Longimicrobium terrae: one gene and its partners. The protein of the gene in region 2 interacts with the protein of the main gene of each other region in a pairwise test. Links are inferred from orthologs where the notes say so. Each region holds a gene or a part of one and is shown on either strand. Other genes may lie near its edges. The genes, in order: ndk, HNQ61_RS13305 and HNQ61_RS12835.

What was found.
Region 1: the proteins of HNQ61_RS13305 (region 2) and ndk interact in binary tests that used the Escherichia coli proteins (3 or more experiments, as listed by UniProt). The link is inferred for Longimicrobium terrae from one-to-one orthologs.
Region 3: the proteins of HNQ61_RS13305 (region 2) and HNQ61_RS12835 interact in binary tests that used the Escherichia coli proteins (3 or more experiments, as listed by UniProt). The link is inferred for Longimicrobium terrae from one-to-one orthologs.

The regions. Positions count from the first base shown.
Region 1 is NZ_JACHIA010000008.1:31,049-36,536, forward strand. What follows is about bases 1,065-3,950. They hold ndk (nucleoside-diphosphate kinase), read right to left. Parts: upstream 2,775-3,950; coding sequence 2,355-2,774; downstream 1,065-2,354. Other genes in these bases: HNQ61_RS14445 (peptidylprolyl isomerase), read right to left, coding at 1,065-1,278; HNQ61_RS14450 (acyl-CoA thioesterase), read right to left, coding at 1,275-1,715; HNQ61_RS14460 (CBS domain-containing protein), read right to left, coding at 2,780-3,691; sucD (succinate--CoA ligase subunit alpha), read right to left, coding at 3,721-3,950. Outside these bases: more of HNQ61_RS14445, read right to left, coding at 1-1,064; more of sucD, read right to left, coding at 3,951-4,590; sucC (ADP-forming succinate--CoA ligase subunit beta), read right to left, coding at 4,587-5,488. UniProt on the Escherichia coli protein: Major role in the synthesis of nucleoside triphosphates other than ATP. The ATP gamma phosphate is transferred to the NDP beta phosphate via a ping-pong mechanism, using a phosphorylated active-site intermediate.
Region 2 is NZ_JACHIA010000007.1:10,151-15,535, reverse strand. What follows is about bases 1,566-4,348. They hold HNQ61_RS13305 (uracil-DNA glycosylase), read left to right. Parts: upstream 1,566-2,511; coding sequence 2,512-3,186; downstream 3,187-4,348. Other genes in these bases: HNQ61_RS13300 (energy transducer TonB), read left to right, coding at 3,808-4,348; HNQ61_RS13310 (hypothetical protein), read right to left, coding at 1,589-2,305. In the rest of the region: HNQ61_RS13315 (DUF5916 domain-containing protein), read left to right, coding at 1-1,409; more of HNQ61_RS13300, read left to right, coding at 4,349-4,578; HNQ61_RS13295 (EamA family transporter), read right to left, coding at 4,674-5,385. UniProt on the Escherichia coli protein: Excises uracil residues from the DNA which can arise as a result of misincorporation of dUMP residues by DNA polymerase or due to deamination of cytosine.
Region 3 is NZ_JACHIA010000006.1:253,259-258,779, reverse strand. Bases 1,071-3,989 are described here. They hold HNQ61_RS12835 (class I SAM-dependent DNA methyltransferase), read left to right. Parts: upstream 1,071-1,769; coding sequence 1,770-3,209; downstream 3,210-3,989. Other genes in these bases: HNQ61_RS29565 (restriction endonuclease subunit S), read left to right, coding at 3,202-3,989; hsdR (type I restriction-modification system endonuclease), read left to right, coding at 1,071-1,753. In the rest of the region: more of hsdR, read left to right, coding at 1-1,070; more of HNQ61_RS29565, read left to right, coding at 3,990-4,668; HNQ61_RS12825 (restriction endonuclease), read left to right, coding at 4,750-5,521. UniProt on the Escherichia coli protein: The subtype gamma methyltransferase (M) subunit of a type I restriction enzyme. The M and S subunits together form a methyltransferase (MTase) that methylates A-2 on the top and A-3 on the bottom strand of the sequence 5'-AACN(6)GTGC-3'.

The DNA of each region.
Region 1 (5,488 bases), on a different replicon or contig from region 2:
CGTGTCCAGCGCGGCGATCAGCACGGGGCGGATCTCCGTCACCGTGTCTCCGAGCGCGCCGACGGCCTGCTCCAGCGCCGCGGCGGCCACGCGCCCGTCGGGATCGTCGATCCACGCCGACAGCCGCTGGCGCGACGCGGGACTCACCTGCGCGTGCACGCGGGCGGCCGCGGCGCGCAGCCTCCACTCCGGCGAGGTCTCGATCGCCGTTACGGCCGCGATCGCGGCGGGCCCGTCGATGTCCGCCAGCGCGGCGGCCGCGGTCTGGCGGATGAAGACGTTGCGCGCCGGATCGCGGATGATGGACGACAGCAGCGGCGCCGCGGAACGTGCGTCGGCTCCCATGCGCTGCAATCCCTCCAGCGCGGCGATCACGTCGTACGGATCGCGCGCGGCGTTGGCCCGGTCGGACAGAAAGGTGAGCGTGCGCTCGCCCGGGTACGTGCCAAGGGTGCGGAGTGCGTTCACGCGCACGGGCATGCTGCTGTCCGCCCCGGCGAGGGCGATCAGCATCTGCAGCGCGCGGTCGCGGCCCACGCCGGCGGAGTCCGCCATCGGCCCGGTGAGCGCACGGGCGGCGAAGGAGCGCACCAGCGCGTCGGCATCCGCGGCGGCGGGGGAGAGCGCCGCGGCCGTGGCGGGTTCCGGTCGGCGGGCCAGCGCGTACGCCGCGCGCCAGCGGAGTTCGGGGTCGCGCGCCGTCATCCATCGGGCGACGGCGGGAACGGGCGTGGGCCGGCCCTGGCGCCACACCGCCAGCAGCGCGGGACCGACGGCCTCCGCGGTGCCGGTGCCGTCGATAGCGGCTTCGGTGAGAAGACGCTCCAGCGCGGCGCGCGCGGCGGGATGGCGGATCTTGCCGAGCGCGTACGCCGCCTCGCCCACGACGGACGGCGCGGCGGCGATGCGGCTGCTGGCGGCGTACGGAGCGAGAAGCGGGACGGCGGCGCTGTCGGCGATCTGGCCGAGCGCGAACGCGGCCGTCGCTGCGACGCTGGTGTCCTCGTCCGCCAGCATGCGGCCCAGCATGGGAATGGCGCGTTTGTCCCGCAGGTTGCCGGCGGCCAGGGCGGCGCGGCGGCGCAGCGCGGCGGAGGGAGCCCCCGCGGCCGTGGCGAGCGCGGTGGAATCGTACTCGCGCCGGTCTTCCAGGCGGATGAGCGTGGACGCGTCGACGGGTCCCGTGCCGGCGCCCGCGCTCATGGCGGGCGCGCAGGCGGAAAGCAGCGCCGCGGCGGTGACGGGAAGGGCGAGCAGAAACTCGGGGCGGCGGCTCATGCGTTGGGCTCCGTGGCGGCGCGAAAGGCGTCCAGCAGGTCCTGGGGCAGCTTGCGCGGGGCGCTGCTGGCGCGGTCCAGGGCGGTCAGGCCGGTGCGGGCGGAGCAGAGGCGCGTCGTGGTGCCGTCCTCCTCCACCCGCTCGATCAGGTAGGTGAAGCTGATGGCGCGCGACCGCACCTGCTCCACCGAGGTCGTCACGCGGATCAGGTCCTCGTAGCGCGCGGAGGCGTGATAGCGCATGGACACGTCGGTGACGGCCAGCATCACGCCTTCTTTTTCGATGACGGAGTACGGCTTCCAGAGATGGCGGATCAGGTCCGTGCGGCCCATCTCGCACCACACCAGGTAGTTGGCGTGATAGACGACGCCCATCTGGTCCGTTTCGGCGTACCGCGCGCGGAACTCCAGGGTGGACGTGTGTGCAGCCGGGTGCATGCGGGGCGGAACGGTTCGCGGGTGCGGGTGATGGACCGGCGACGATTCTACCCGGCCAGCGCGCCCACTGTCAAACGCGGACGCGGGTTTGTGGTGTGTTCTGTGGATGCAGAACCGCAGGGGCGACTGAAGTCGCGGCAACAACGGCGCGAAGTCCGCCTTCGCGGACTGCAGCCGCGGCTCGGGTGAGTTTCGAGGGGCATTGAGGAAGTCCGCCGTCCAGGAGCGAATGAATTCGCCGCTGGACCGGCACGAAGTCCGCCTTCGCGGACTGGGGCGGCGGGTTCGGCGCGTCACGCGGAGTCGGCTTGGGCGCGGGCCAGATCCTTCGTCGGCGCCAAGGTTCGGCGCGCCGGCAGGCACGTCCGGCGCCTCCTCAGGATGACATGGTGTGGGCTGTAAACTGATGCACCACAAAGACATGTCATCCTGAGGGAGCGTGCGCCGCCCTCTCCCCTGCCCCGAGCCCTGCGCGACCGAAGGATCTACTATCCGCCCAAGCCAACTCCGCCTGACGCGCGGTACTCGCCCGCACCTCTCTGCGCCTCTGCGGCTCTGCGTGAGGCCCTTCTGTTCGTCATCCACACGAAAAAGGGCGCCCCGCGAGGAGCGCCCTTCGTCAACCGAGAACGGAGCGGATCAGCCGCCCACCAGCTCGGTGCCGGCAAAGAAGAACGCGATCTCGATGTCCGCGTTCTCGTCGCTGTCGGAGCCGTGCACCGCGTTGCGGCCCTTGTTCTCCGCGTACAGCTTGCGGATGGTGCCCTCGGCGGCCTCGGCCGGATCGGTGGCGCCAATCGTCTCACGCCACAGACCGACCGCGTTGTCGGCCTGCAGGGCCAGCACCACGGACGGGCCGCTGGACATGAACTCCACGAGCTCGCCGTAGAAGCCGCGCTCCTTGTGCACCTCGTAGAACTTCTGCGCCTGCGCCAGGCTGATCTGGGTGAGCTTCATGCCCAGGATCGTGAAGCCGGCCTGCTGGATGTGGGCGATGATCTTGCCGGCGTGGCCGCTCTGCACGGCGTCGGGCTTGATCATGGCGAACGTGCGAGCCATTCGATCTATCCTTCGTCAGATGATGATTCAACGGGAGACGCGGCGAACCCGAACACCTTGCGCAGGATGTCGCCGCGGGTCAGAAATCCGGTCAGCTGCCCCTCGTGCACCACGGGCAGCCGCTCGATGTCCTTGCTTACCAGCATCCCCGTGACCTCGGCCAGGGCCTGGTCCTCGGAGACGCAGATCACGGAGCGCGACATCACGTCGCGCACCCGCGTTTCCTGCCATGCCACCACGGTGGCGTCCGCCGGGCGCTGCACGCCGGGAAGAAAGTAGCGCAGCAGGTCGCGGTCGGTCACCATCCCCAGCACCTCGCGGCCCTCGCCCACCACCGGAACCGCGCGCAGCTTGTGCTCGGCGATCAGGTCCAGCACCTCCTGCACCGGCGCGTCGGGCGAGGTGCGGTACACGCGCTGCGTCATCACGTCGCGCACGGTAAGCCGCGGCTGAATGACGATTTCGCGCATCTCCGCGATCTGCAGCACGTCCGCCGCGGTGCGCGCGTTTACGAGCCGCTCCACCACGCTGTCGTGCCGCAGCACCCGCGCGAGCGCCGCCACCGTCTGCAGGTACAGGTCCGCCGCGCTCAGCGGGGCCAGCACCAGGACGACGATCTGCGCCACCGCAGCGGCCACATCGCCCGGCGCCTCGGCCAGCGGCTGCGGCGCGATGCCCACGGCGACGACCAGGTGATCGACCGCGTCCGTCCGCAGGTGCGGAAGCAGAACGCGGTCGCCCACGTGGATCAGGTCGCGCACCCGCGCCTCGCTGAACATCCGCTCCATCTGGTCCGGATGCGCCACGGCGCCGGTGCGCACCAGCACCTCCGCCAGGCGCGTTACGGCCTCGCGGACGGTGCGGGCGTGAAGCGGGGCCACGATGTGCTCCTCATGGAGAATCTCCGTGAGCCGCACCTCGCGCCCCGCCCGGGGAACGCCCTGGTTCAGAGCGCCTCCTGGATGAGCCCCACCACGTCCAGCGGGCGGGTGGCGACGGCGATGCCGTTGTCGCGGAAGGCGGTGATCTTTTCCTCCGCCGTCCCCGCGCCGCCGCTGATGATGGCGCCCGCGTGGCCCATGCGGCGTCCCGGAGGCGCCGTCTGTCCGGCGATGAAGCCCACCACCGGCTTGGTGACGTGCTCCTTGATGTAGCGCGCGGCTTCCTGCTCGTCCGTGCCGCCGATCTCACCCAGCATCACGATGGCCTGGGTGTCCGGATCGGCCTCGAACGCCGCAAGGCAGTCGATGAACGACGTGCCGTTGATGGGGTCGCCGCCGATGCCCACGCACGTCGTCGTCCCGATCCCGGCGCCCTTGAGCTTGTAGACCACTTCGTAGGTCAGCGTGCCGCTCTTGGACACCAGGCCGACGGGGCCGGGCTGCGTGATGTGGCCGGGGATGATGCCGACCTTGCTCTTGCCGGCGGACAGCAGGCCCGGGCAGTTCGGTCCCAGCAGACGGGCGCCCTTGTCCAGCACGTACGGACGCACGCGCGTCATGTCCAGCACCGGCACGCCTTCGGTGATGCAGACGATGAAGCTCACGCCCGCGTCGGCGGCCTCGAACATGGCGTCCGCGGCGAACGGAGGCGGCACGTAGATGACCGACGTGTTGGCGCCCGTCTCACGGACGGCCTCTTCGACCGTGTTGAAGATGGGCACGCGGCCCTCGAACATCTGCCCGCCCTTGCCCGGGGTGACGCCGGCGACGACGTCGGTCCCGTATTCCATCATCTGCTTGGCGTGGAACGAACCGTCGCGCCCCGTGATGCCCTGGACGACGAGCTTGGTGCTCTGATCGATGAAGATGCTCACTGGGACTCTCCCTTGGCCAAAGCGACGGCCTTCTGCACGGCCTCGTCCATGTCGGTCAGCGCGGTGAAGCCGGCGTCGGCCAGAATCTTCACGGCGATCTCTTCGTTGGTCCCCGTCAGGCGGATGACGATGGGCACCTTGATGTCGATCATCTTCGTGGCGGTCACGATCCCGTTGGCCACGTCATCCGTGCGGGTAATGCCGCCGAAGATGTTGAACAGAATGGCCTTCACGTTCGCGTCGCCGGTGATGATCTTGAGCGCGTTCACCACCTTTTCGGGATTGCTCGAACCGCCGATGTCCAGGAAGTTGGCGGGTTCGCCGCCGTAGTACTTCACCAGGTCCATCGTGGCCATGGCCAGCCCGGCGCCGTTCACGATGCAGCCCACGTCGCCGTCCAGCTTGATGAACGTGAGGTTGGCGTTGCGCGCCGTGACTTCCGCCGGGTCCTCGGACGATTCATCGCGCAGGGCCTCGATGGCCGGCAGGCGGAACAGCTCGTTGTCATCCACGCTCAGCTTGGCGTCCAGCGCCAGCACGTCGCCCGCGGGATTGGTGATGAGCGGGTTGATCTCGGCCAGCGAGGCGCCGTTCTCGATGAACGCCTTGTACAGCTGCTGCAGGATCTTGGCGGCGGCGCGCACCTGCTTCGGATCCGTGTACAGCTTGGTGGCCAGCAGGTGGGCCTGGTGCGGCAGAAAGCCGTAGCGCGGGTCCACCGCCAGCTTGGTGATCTTGTCGGGATCGGTCGCGGCCACCTCTTCGATGTCCACGCCGCCCGCCGCGGAAACCATCCACACGGGAGCCTTGCTGGCGCGATCCAGGATGATGCCCACGTACGCCTCGGTGGCGATGTCTTCCGCCGGGGCGATCAGCACCTTTTCCACGGTGAGGCCCT
Region 2 (5,385 bases):
AGGAGCGCACCCGCTTCTTCGATGCACAGACGGGGGACATCCGCTCCATCGCCAGCGAGCCGCTCACCAGCTACGGCATGGCCCGCGTGCGCCGCGACTTTCACGACGGCCGCAGCGCGGTGGGCGCGGTGCTCACCGCCACCAATCGCGCGCTGGACGACGACGGCCTCCTGTTTCTCCCCAGTTCCGCGTACACGGGCGGGCTGGACTTCCGCAGCCGGTTCGCGGGCGGGGACTGGGAAGTGGCCGGCTGGGCGCTGGGCAGCCTGGTGAAGGGCGACACGCTGGCCATCCAGCGGCTTCAGCTGGCCCCGCAGCGCTACTACCAGCGTGAGGACGCCGGACACCTGCGGTACGACGCCACGCGCGAGTCGCTCAACGGGCGGGGCGCGGGGCTGCAGGTGGGGCGCATTGGCGGATCGCGGTACCGGGGCGGTGTGCTGGGGCTGTACCGCTCGCCGGGGTTCGAGATCAACGAACTGGGCTACCAGCGCTCCGCGGACCAGGTGGAGCTGGCCGGCTACGGGCGCTGGTTCCAGAACACCCCGCAGGGTGGCTTCCGCTCGTGGAACCTGGGATGGAACGCGTACTCGGGGTGGACCACGGGGCGCGAGCGGACGGGCACCGGCGGCAACGTGAACGGCAACTTTCAGCTGTCGAATCTGTGGAGCGGCTACGGCGGCGCGGAGATCGGGCTGGGCGGGCTGGAGACGCGGGAACTGCGTGGCGGGCCGGCGCTGGTGGATGACGGGTTCTGGAGCACCTGGTTCGGCCTCAGCAGCGACACGCGGCGCCGCGTGTCGTTCGGGCTGGACGGCGGCTACGGCGGCAACGCGGGAAGCAACGGCCGCAACGCCAGCTTCAGCCCGTACGTGGACGTGCGCCCGTCCAGCCGCATGCAGCTTTCGCTGAGCCCCGGCGTTTCGTGGAGCCGCGACGGGCTGCAGTACGTGACGGTGCTGGGCGAGGGGGATGACAGCGAGTACCTGTTCGCGCGGCTGGACCAGACCACGGTGTCCATCACCACGCGGCTCAGCTACACCTTTACGCCGGACCTGTCGCTGCAGTTCTACGCGCAGCCCTTTGTGAGCGCGGGCGACTACCGCGACTTCATGACGGTGGCCGATCCGCGCGCGAGCCGCTTTGAGGACCGCTACCAGCCGGCGGACGAGCCGTTCAGCCCGGACTTCAACTTCAAGCAGATGCGCACCAACGCGGTGGTGCGGTGGGAGTACCGGCCGGGGAGCACGCTGTTCGTGGTGTGGAGCCAGGGGCGCGAGAACTTTGGTGACAACGGCGACTTCCGCTTTGGCCGCGACTTCAACCGGCTGTTCGGGTTCGACAACGACGTGCCCGTTCCCGCCACCAACGTGCTCATGCTGAAGCTGAACTACTGGCTGAATCTCTGAAAGAAAAGAGCCTCACACAGAGCCGCAGAGACGCAGAGAAAGAACAACGGATGGGATTGTTTTTCTCTCTGTGTCTCTGTGCCTCTGTGTGAGATGATCGGTTGCCGTTTCTCCTGAAGAAAATCGCCCCGCTCCCGAGCTTCGGGAGAGGGGCGATTACTGTCTGGTGGTGATGAGGATCAGGACCAGCCGGTGCCGCGCTGATAGTCGTCGCTCACCTGGCGCAGCAGGCGCTCGACGGCGTCGCGGCTCTGCGGAAAGAAGAGGGTGTCGGAGAGCGAGTTGAGCGCGGATCGCACGTCGCGGAACTGCTCGGCGGCGCGCAGCAGCACGTCGCCCATCCCGTGGCGCATGGCCAGATCGCTTCCCGCCGCCAGCCGAAAGCCGGTGGATCCCAGTTCATCGTAGTACGAGATGGGCGGGGCGCCGCGCCGCTGCACCCGGTGCGCGATATGGTCGGGAAACACGCCGCTCAGCCAGAGGGCAAAGTTGCCCAGGTGCACCCGCAGCAGAAACTCCCGCTCGCCGCGCGCCTGCTCCAGCGCGGCGACGATGTCCGCCAGGTAGTGAAACGGTTCGCCCGCGCCGCCATCCACCCGGTGCGCCTTTCCCGCCGTGGCGAACTCCAGCAGGATGGCCGCGGTGTAGTCCGCCAGCTGCCGGTCGTGGATCTCGCGCTGCATGAGCGCGTGGCGAACGAGGACGTAGAACACCAGCGGCGCAGGCGCGGTGCTCACCCGCGGGCCGCGCGCCAAACCGCGCAGCACGGCCGCGTCGTCCAGCAGCGCGTCCAGGCCGCCCCGGCGCAGCAGCGCCTCGCCGCCCGGCCCGGCGATGGCGGTCAGGAGTTCCGCCTCGCGCCTGCCGAACGATGCTCGAACATTGGGCTTGATCATGGCTCGTCTCCATCCAGACGGTTTGACTTCACCCTGGGTCATACCGGAGATCCCCGCCCGCGTGTTCCATCCCGCCGGGCGGCGCACGAAGGCGGAAAGCTGCATGCGCGGTGCCCGGCCGGGTGCACGGCGAAGCGTCCGGGGCGGGTCCCGTGATTGCATCGCACCGCCTGATCCGTCTCCTTTGTATCCTTTTGGGTGGAACGATGGACACCAATCTTCCCGAATCATGGCGCCGGCACCTCGCCGCTGAACTCGATGCGCCCTGGTTCCGGCAGCTGAGCGAGTTCGTGGATGCGGAGCGCGCGGCCGGCCCCGTGTATCCGCCCGCGGGCGAGGAGTTCACCGCCCTGCGCCTGACGCCGTACGACAAGGTCAGGGTGCTGATCCTGGGGCAGGACCCGTATCACGGACCGGGGCAGGCGCACGGGCTGGCGTTCTCGGTGCGCCCCGGCGTTCGTCCGCCGCCATCGCTGGCCAACATCTTCAAGGAATTGAAGTCGGAGATAGGATGCACGCCGCCGGGCCACGGCTCGCTGGAGCACTGGGCAAAGCAGGGCGTGCTGCTGCTGAACGCCGTGCTCACCGTGCGCGACGGCGAGCCCAACTCGCACAAGGGCAGGGGGTGGGAGCGCTTCACGGACGCGGTGATCCGCGCCGTGGCGGCAAAGACGGATCCGGTGGTGTTCGTGCTGTGGGGCGGGTACGCGGCCAAGAAGGAGGCGCTGATCGGGCCGCCGCACTTCATCCACAAGAGCGCGCATCCATCTCCGCTTTCCGCCAGCCGCGGGTTTTTCGGGAGCACCCCGTTCACCATCATCAACCGGGAACTGGAGCGGACGGGGAACGCGCCCATCGACTGGTGCCTGCCCAGGCTCTGAGGCGGCCCCCACCCGGGCTCGTACTACTCGCCCACCCTCCCCCAAAACGAACTGCGGAGGTTCCGGCGGGGCGGATGGATCGGCGCGAGCACCTGGGATTTTCGTGTCGAGCGAGGTCTCCTGAGCGAATGAATCCGCCGCTCAAACAGCGCAAAGCCCCGACACCGCGCTATTCGCGCGCGGTTCGGGGCTTCAACTGCGTTCAGAATGCGCACGTCACTGGGGTGTGCTCCCTCTCCCACATCCGTTCGTGGGAGAGGGTCGTCGTGCGCAGCACGCGGGGTGAGGGCCACAGCCGCGGACGAGCACCGCCGGTTGCCCTCGCGCTGAGGTCTCCCTTCCCAAGGGTTTTTGGGAAGGGTCGGGGATGGGGGCCCACCCTCCGCACGCGCCGCTGTCCAAGGCGCCAGATTTCTCAAGCTCAGATGCTCGCGCTTTCCCCGCCGGACCCCGCTCGTCAGAACGGCGAACGATCGTCCGTTGCATAGACGGAAGGGCAGCGGGCAACGGACGGAACTCCCGCCGGTGCAGGGACGTAGGACAGGCCGGCCTGTCCTCGTATCCACCCGCCGCCCTTGCGATCCCACCTCGTTGTCCGCCGTTCACGCAGGAGAGCGCCGCATGTTCAACGTACTCGCCGGGGAAAAGAAGCGCCGGGTCCTGAGCCCCGCCACGGTAATGGCCTCCGTGGCCGCCCACATCCTGCTCGTCGGGGGCGTGATGTTCGCCTCCTCCGGCCCGGAGAAGGAGCCGCAACCTCAGGAACAGCCGGTCGTGGATTGGACCGAACTGGATCCCGCGCCTCCCATCCCCGCGCCCCCCGCGCCGCCGCCCCCGCCCATGCAGACGGCCGTGGTGGACGACGCCATCCCGCCCAAGACCGGCGAGAACGTGGTGCTGCTGCCGCCCCCCGACGTGCCCGACGGCGTAAAGCCCCCCAATCCGAACCAGGCGCCCATCGACCCAGCCACGCTGACGGGAATCGGCGAAGACGGCGACGTGATCGGGCCGCCGATGGGTGAGGACGTCGTAGTGACCGGCAACAACAATCCGCAGCCCGCCGCGCTGCCCGTCGACATGGTGATGACGCCCGATCTGGTGGAAGAACAGCCGTCGCTGGACCGCGGCGGTCTGAGCCGCCTGCTGGAGCGCAACTATCCCCAGCGGATGCGCGATGCGGGAATGACGGGGCGGGTGCTTCTGGAGGTGATCGTGGACGAGGACGGGCGCGTGCGGCCCAACTCGGCCCGCGTGGTGGAAACCTCGCATCCGCAGTTCGGCGAGGCGGCCGTCCGCGCCTCGGAGCGCTTCCGCTTTCGCCCGGCCCGGATCGGCGGCGTGGCGGTGCCGGTGCGCGTCACCATCCCCATCCTGTGGTCTGTCGCGGACTGAAGATCGTCCCCACGCGACGGAACGGCGGGCCCCGGACCTGAGTCCGGGGCCCGCCGTGTTTCATGCATCCACCAAGGCCGTTTGCCCGGAAACCGCTACACCGCGGCGGGCTGCTCGCCTGGCCTGGTGCGCGCGTCCCACCAGGTGCGCAGCAGCGTCGCGCCCAGGATGAGCGCGCCGCCGCCGATGGCCCACGCCCCTGGCCGCTCGCCCTGCGTAAGCCACGACCACACCGGGTTCAGTGCCGGCTCCAGCAGCAGAAGGACGGACGCCTCCAGCGCCGGAACGTGGCGGATTCCGGCGGTGAGCAGCAGGTACGCCGCGCCAATCTGAAAGACGCCCAGGTAGCCCACCGCCACCCAGTCGCCCGTGGTGGCGTGCGCCACGGGGAGCGCCATGGGAAGGCAGGCAAGGAACGCGATCGCGTTCCCCGCCACGACGGTGGGAATGGCGCTGCCGTCGCCGCCCTGGCGGTTGCCCATCCACCGCAGGCCCACCAGCGTGAGCGCCCACGTGAACCCGCTCAGCATGGCCATCACGTTGCCGCGCGCGGGGTTGGGCGCCGTGGCCGCCGGCGCCTCCGCCCCCACGAAGAAGAGCGTGACCCCCACCGCCACCGGAAGCATGAAGAGCAGGTCGCGGCCGCGCACCTTTTCGCGCAGCAGCAGCGGCCCCAGCGCCAGCATGTACAGCGGCGCGGTGGCCTGCAGAAAGATGGCGTTGGCCGACGTCGTGAGCTTGTTGGCGGTGACGAACAGAATGAGCGTGGTGGCGTACGCCGCGCCCACCGGAAGCACGTGCCACGTC
Region 3 (5,521 bases), on a different replicon or contig from region 2:
GTACGACTGCGTGATCGTGGACGAGTGCCACCGCGGGTACACGCTGGACCGCGAGATGAGCGCGGCGGAGCTCCTGTTCCGCAGCGAGGACGACTACATCTCCAAGTACCGCCGCCTGATCGAGTACTTTGACGCGGTAAAGATCGGGCTCACCGCCACGCCCGCGCAGCACAGCACCGAGATCTTTGGCCGGCCCGTGTTTCAGTACAGCTACCGGCAGGCGGTGGTGGACGGCTACCTGGTGGACCACCGTCCGCCCACCCGCATTGTGACGGTGCTGGCGGAAGACGGCATCACTTGGGAGCGCGGCGAGGCGGTGCAGGCGCTGGATCCGTCCACGCAGGAGATCGAGGTGTTCGAGGCACCGGACGAGATCCGGATGGATGTGGAGAAGTTCAACAGCAGGGTTGTTGTCGAGGACTTCAATCGCGTGGTGTGTGACGAGCTGGCGCGGCACATCGACCCCGCCGCGCCGGGAAAGACGCTGGTCTTCTGCGTGAACGACGCGCACGCGGATCTGGTGGTGCGGCTGCTGAGGAGCGCCTTTGCCGAACGGTACGGCGACGTGCCGTACGACGCGGTGGCCAAGATCACCGGCGCGGCCGAGAACCCGTCCCAACTCGTCCGCCGCTTCCGCAACGAGCAGCAGCCCGTGGTGGCGGTGACGGTGGACCTGCTGACCACGGGGATCGACGTCCCCAAGATCGTGAACCTGGTGTTTCTGCGCCGCGTGCGCAGCCGCATTCTGTACGAGCAGATGCTGGGGCGCGCCACGCGGCTCATGAAGGATCTGGACGGGCACGGGCTGGTGAAGGAATCGTTCACCATCTACGACGCGGTGGACCTGTACGCCTCGCTTCAGGCCTACACCGACATGAAGCCGGTTCTGCCCAACCCTTCCATCGGCTTCGAGCAGCTGGCGGCGGAACTGGCCGAACTGGCGGACGATGACCTGCGGGCCGCGGTGCGCGACCAGATCGTGGCCAAGCTGCGGCGCGGCGGTGCCCGGCTGCAGGGCTCGCACGGCGACGACGTGGAGGCCCTGACGGGGTTGGACATCCGCCACCTGGCCGACCACCTTGCCGGGCTGGCTCCGGCGGAGGCGGCCGGCTTCATGGCCGCGCACCCCGGGCTTCCGGGACTGCTGGACGAGTTCCGCGCGGGAGGCGGGACGCGGCTGCTGGTTTCCGACCACCGCGACGAGGTGCGCCGCGTGGAGCACGGCTACGGAAACGGCCAGCGCCCGGCCGATTTTCTGGAAAGCTTCGCCGAATACCTGCGGACGCACCTGAACGAGATCCCGGCGCTGACGGTGGTGCTGCAGCGGCCGCGTGATCTTACCCGGCAGCAGTTGAAGGAACTGGCGCTGGAGCTGGGGCTGCGCGGCTTTACCGAGGCCAACCTGCGCACCGCGTGGCAGGACGCCACCAACCAGGACATCGCGGCCACCATTATCGGGTACGTGCGGCAGGCTGCCCTGCGCGAGCCGCTGGTGCCGTACGAAGAGCGGGTTGGCCGCGCGCTGCGCAAGATTCTGTCGTCCCGCGCGTGGCTCGCGCCGCAGCGCCAGTGGCTGGAACGCATCGGGCGGCAGATGGTGCTGGAAACGGTGGTGGACCGCGCGGCGCTGGATTCCGGGCTGTTCCTGGAGCAGGGCGGCGGCTTCGATCGCATCAACCGGTTTTTCTTTGACGGCCAGCTCGAAGAGGTGCGGGCCGAGCTTCACGACGAGGTCTGGCGCGCCAGCGCCTGATCCTACCCAAGGCAGCATGACCGACACGCGCGAGATTGTTCAGAAGCTGTGGGGACTGTGCCACGTTCTGCGGGACGACGGCATCACGTATCACCAGTACGTCACCGAGCTCACGTACCTGCTGTTCCTCAAGATGGCTCGCGAGACGGGGCGCGAGGAGCAGCTTCCCGAGGGGTACCGCTGGGAAGACCTCACCCGGCTCAAGGGCGTGGGCCAGCTTCACTTCTATCGCGAGCTGCTGGTGCGGCTGGGCGCGCACGGCTCCGCGCGGGTGCAGTCCATCTACACGGGCGCGTCCACCGCGCTGCGCGAGCCGCGCAACCTTTCCAAGCTGGTGTCCAGCATCGACGAACTGGACTGGTACAGCGCGCGCCAGGAAGGGCTGGGCGATCTGTACGAGGGGCTGCTGGAAAAGAACGCCACGGAGCAGAAGAGCGGCGCGGGCCAGTACTTTACGCCGCGGCCTCTCATCGAATCCATCGTCGCGTGCGTGCAGCCGCGGGCGGGCGAGGTGGTTCAGGATCCGGCCGCGGGGACGGGCGGGTTTCTGATCACGGCCGACCGGTACATCAAGGACGCCACCGACGATCTTTTCACGCTGGATGAAAAGGCGGCGGCGTTCCAGCGCGAGCAGGCGTTCTGGGCCATGGAGCTGGTGCCCGACGCGCAGCGCCTGCTGCTGATGAACGCGCTGCTGCACGACATCGACGGGCACCTGCTGCTGGGCGACACGCTCTCCGAACAGGGCAAGGCGCTGCAGACGGCGGACGTGGTGCTCACCAATCCGCCGTTCGGCACCAAGCGCGGCGGGGGCGCGCCGGCGCGCGACGACTTCACCTTTCCCACGGGGAACAAGCAGCTCGCGTTTCTGCAGCACATCTACCGGGTGCTCAAGCCGGGCGGCCGCGCGGCGGTGGTGCTGCCCGACAACGTGCTGTTCGAGGAAGGCGTGGGCACGCGCATTCGCGCCGACCTGATGGACAAGTGCGACCTGCACACCATTCTGCGCCTGCCCACGGGGATCTTCTACGCGCAGGGCGTCAAGACGAACGTGCTGTTCTTTCGGCGCGGCGCCACGGACGCGGGCAACACGCGGCGGGTGTGGATCTACGATCTGCGCACCAACATGCCGTCGTTCGGAAAGCGCACGCCGCTTACGCGGGAGCACTTCGCGGAGTTCGAGGCGGCGTTCGGCGCGGATCCGCTGGGTGGGGCGGAGCGGCGGGATGAGGGAGCGGAGGGCCGCTTCCGCTGCTTCTCGCGCGAGGAAATCGCGGCGCGGGGCGACAACCTGGACATCTCGTGGCTGCGCGATGAAAACGCCGAGCGCCACGAAGACCTTCCCGAGCCCGACGAGATCGCCGCCGAGATCACGCTCCGTCTTCAGGAAGCGCTGAGCGAGATGGAAGAACTCACCGCGCTACTGGCGGGTGAAAGGCAGTTCTCGAGTGAGTGACGCCACAATTCCTCCCGGGTGGGCCGCGGTTCGGCTCGGCGAGGTAGCAGAGTTCGTCATGGGACAGGCTCCACCCGGCGATACCTGCAATCGCTCCCAAAATGGCACCGTTTTCGTGAAGGCGGGTGAGTTCGGCAGTTTACATCCACTGATAAGAGAGTGGACGACCAAGCCTCTCAAAATGGCCCGCTCAGGTGACGTGTTGGTGTGTGTTGTAGGTGCGACTGCCGGGAAGCTCAACTTAGCCGTCGACGCGGCAATCGGCCGGAGTGTAGCTGCGATCCGGCCCACGTCGGCTTTGGATACAAAGTTCCTCTACTATACCCTGCTTCCTAGAGTCCAGGAACTGCGCCGTGGATCTGCGGGCTCGGCTCAAGGTGTAATCAGCCAAGCGGATCTCGGTGCGATTACACTCCTCCTGCCGCCAATTGCGGAGCAATATCGGATTGTATGTGAGGTTGAAGAGCTGCGCGCCAAGGCAGGCATCGCGCGGACTGCTTTGGCAAAAACTCCCGAGTTGCTGGATCGCCTGCGCCAGTCCGTGCTCGCGAGCGCCTTCCGCGGGGACCTGACCGCGGGCTGGCGCGCGAACAATCCCGACGTGGAGCCCGCGGCGAAACTCCTATCGGAGATTCGCCATCAACGGCGCGCCAAATGGGATGCCGGGGTTCAGGAAGGAACCAACAAACGGCGGACGTACCCAGAACCACGGGCGTTCTCCTCAGCGGAAATGCCAGACCTGCCCGTTGGCTGGGAGTGGACCACAGTTGAGCACCTCTCGACGAAGGTTACAGATGGCGTTCACAGCAAACCTGTGTACGTCGACGCGGGTGTGCCATTCATAACGGTAAAGAACCTCACTGCGGGACCCGGGCTATCGTTTGAGAACACAAAGTATATCTCGGAAGATGACCATCGGGAGTTTACGCGACGCACCGCTCCTGAGAAGGGGGACATTCTGGTTTCCAAAGACGGAACTTTGGGAGTCGTACGTCGGATCGAATCGGATTGCCCCTTTTCAATCTTTGTTTCGGTGGCGTTGATCAAGCCCGTCAGTGATCTCATCGGCGAGTACTTGGCGCAAGCGCTTACCTCACCTCAGGTTCAGGCTGGAATGAAGGCAACTGGGACGGGCTTGCAGCACATCCACCTCGTCGATCTACGCGCTACACCCATACCCCTCCCTCCTGAGAAAGAGATCCCGGTCCTTTTGGCGCGTTTGAAGGATCGGCTGGAACTCACAGCACTCAGAAAAGCACAACAGGGAGCAACGGAAGGCATGTACGCTCTTGAACAGGCGATCCTCGCCAAAGCCTTCCGCGGGGAACTTGTGCCGCAGGACCCGGATGACGAGCCGGCGAGCGTGCTGCTGGAGCGGATCCGGGCGGAGCGCGAGGCGCAAGGCGAGCGAAAAGGCGGCCGCCGCAAGCGCGCGACCGCGGCTTCCGGGCAGGGCTGACGGCGGGCCCGGACCCGCGTCATGGCGGGCCGGCCGCGCATGGCGGCGCACATGTCGTAGAACCCGTTATCTGGCATTTTCATGGCTCTGTGGCTGGTCCGCGCCGGAAAGTATGGCGAGCACGAAGCGCGCTTTCTGAACGAGAACCGCGTCTACCTCACCTGGGACGATCTCAGCTACGATCTCTCCGCGCTCCGCGATCGCGGTGAGCTCGATGCTGTTCTGCAGGCCACCTACACCGATGCCAAGGTAGGCACGCTCCGGAACTTCGCCGCGCAGATCTGGTCCTTCTCGCACCGGATGAGTCAGGGCGACTGGGTGGTGGTGCCCAGCAAGTCCAAGCCGGTGTTCAACATCGCCGAGATCACGGGTGCGTACGCCTTTCACTCCCAGGCTGAGAACCCCTACTACCACTCCCGCCCGGTGCGGTGGGTAGCCCGCGACGTGCCGAGGGCAGCGGTGCCGCAGGATCTGCGGTACTCGCTCGGAGCCATCATGACCATCTGCAAGATCGAGCGGAACGACGCCGAGCGGCGCATCCGCGAACTGCAGGCGATCGGGTGGAACGTGGAGAGTGCGGTCCGGAGTGCAGGCCCGAGCGACATCGCCGATCCGGACGAGGATGTGGATCTGGAGCAGTTGGCGCGCGACCAGATCGCCGCGCTGATCACCCAGCGCTTCAAGGGCCACGCACTGGAGCGCCTGGTGGAAGCGGTCCTGAAGGCGCAGGGTTACGTGACGTACCACAGCCCCAAAGGACCCGACAAGGGCGTGGACCTGCTGGCCGCACCGGGGCCGCTGGGCTTTGGAACGCCGCGCATCTGCGTTCAGGTCAAATCCGGGGACACCCCGG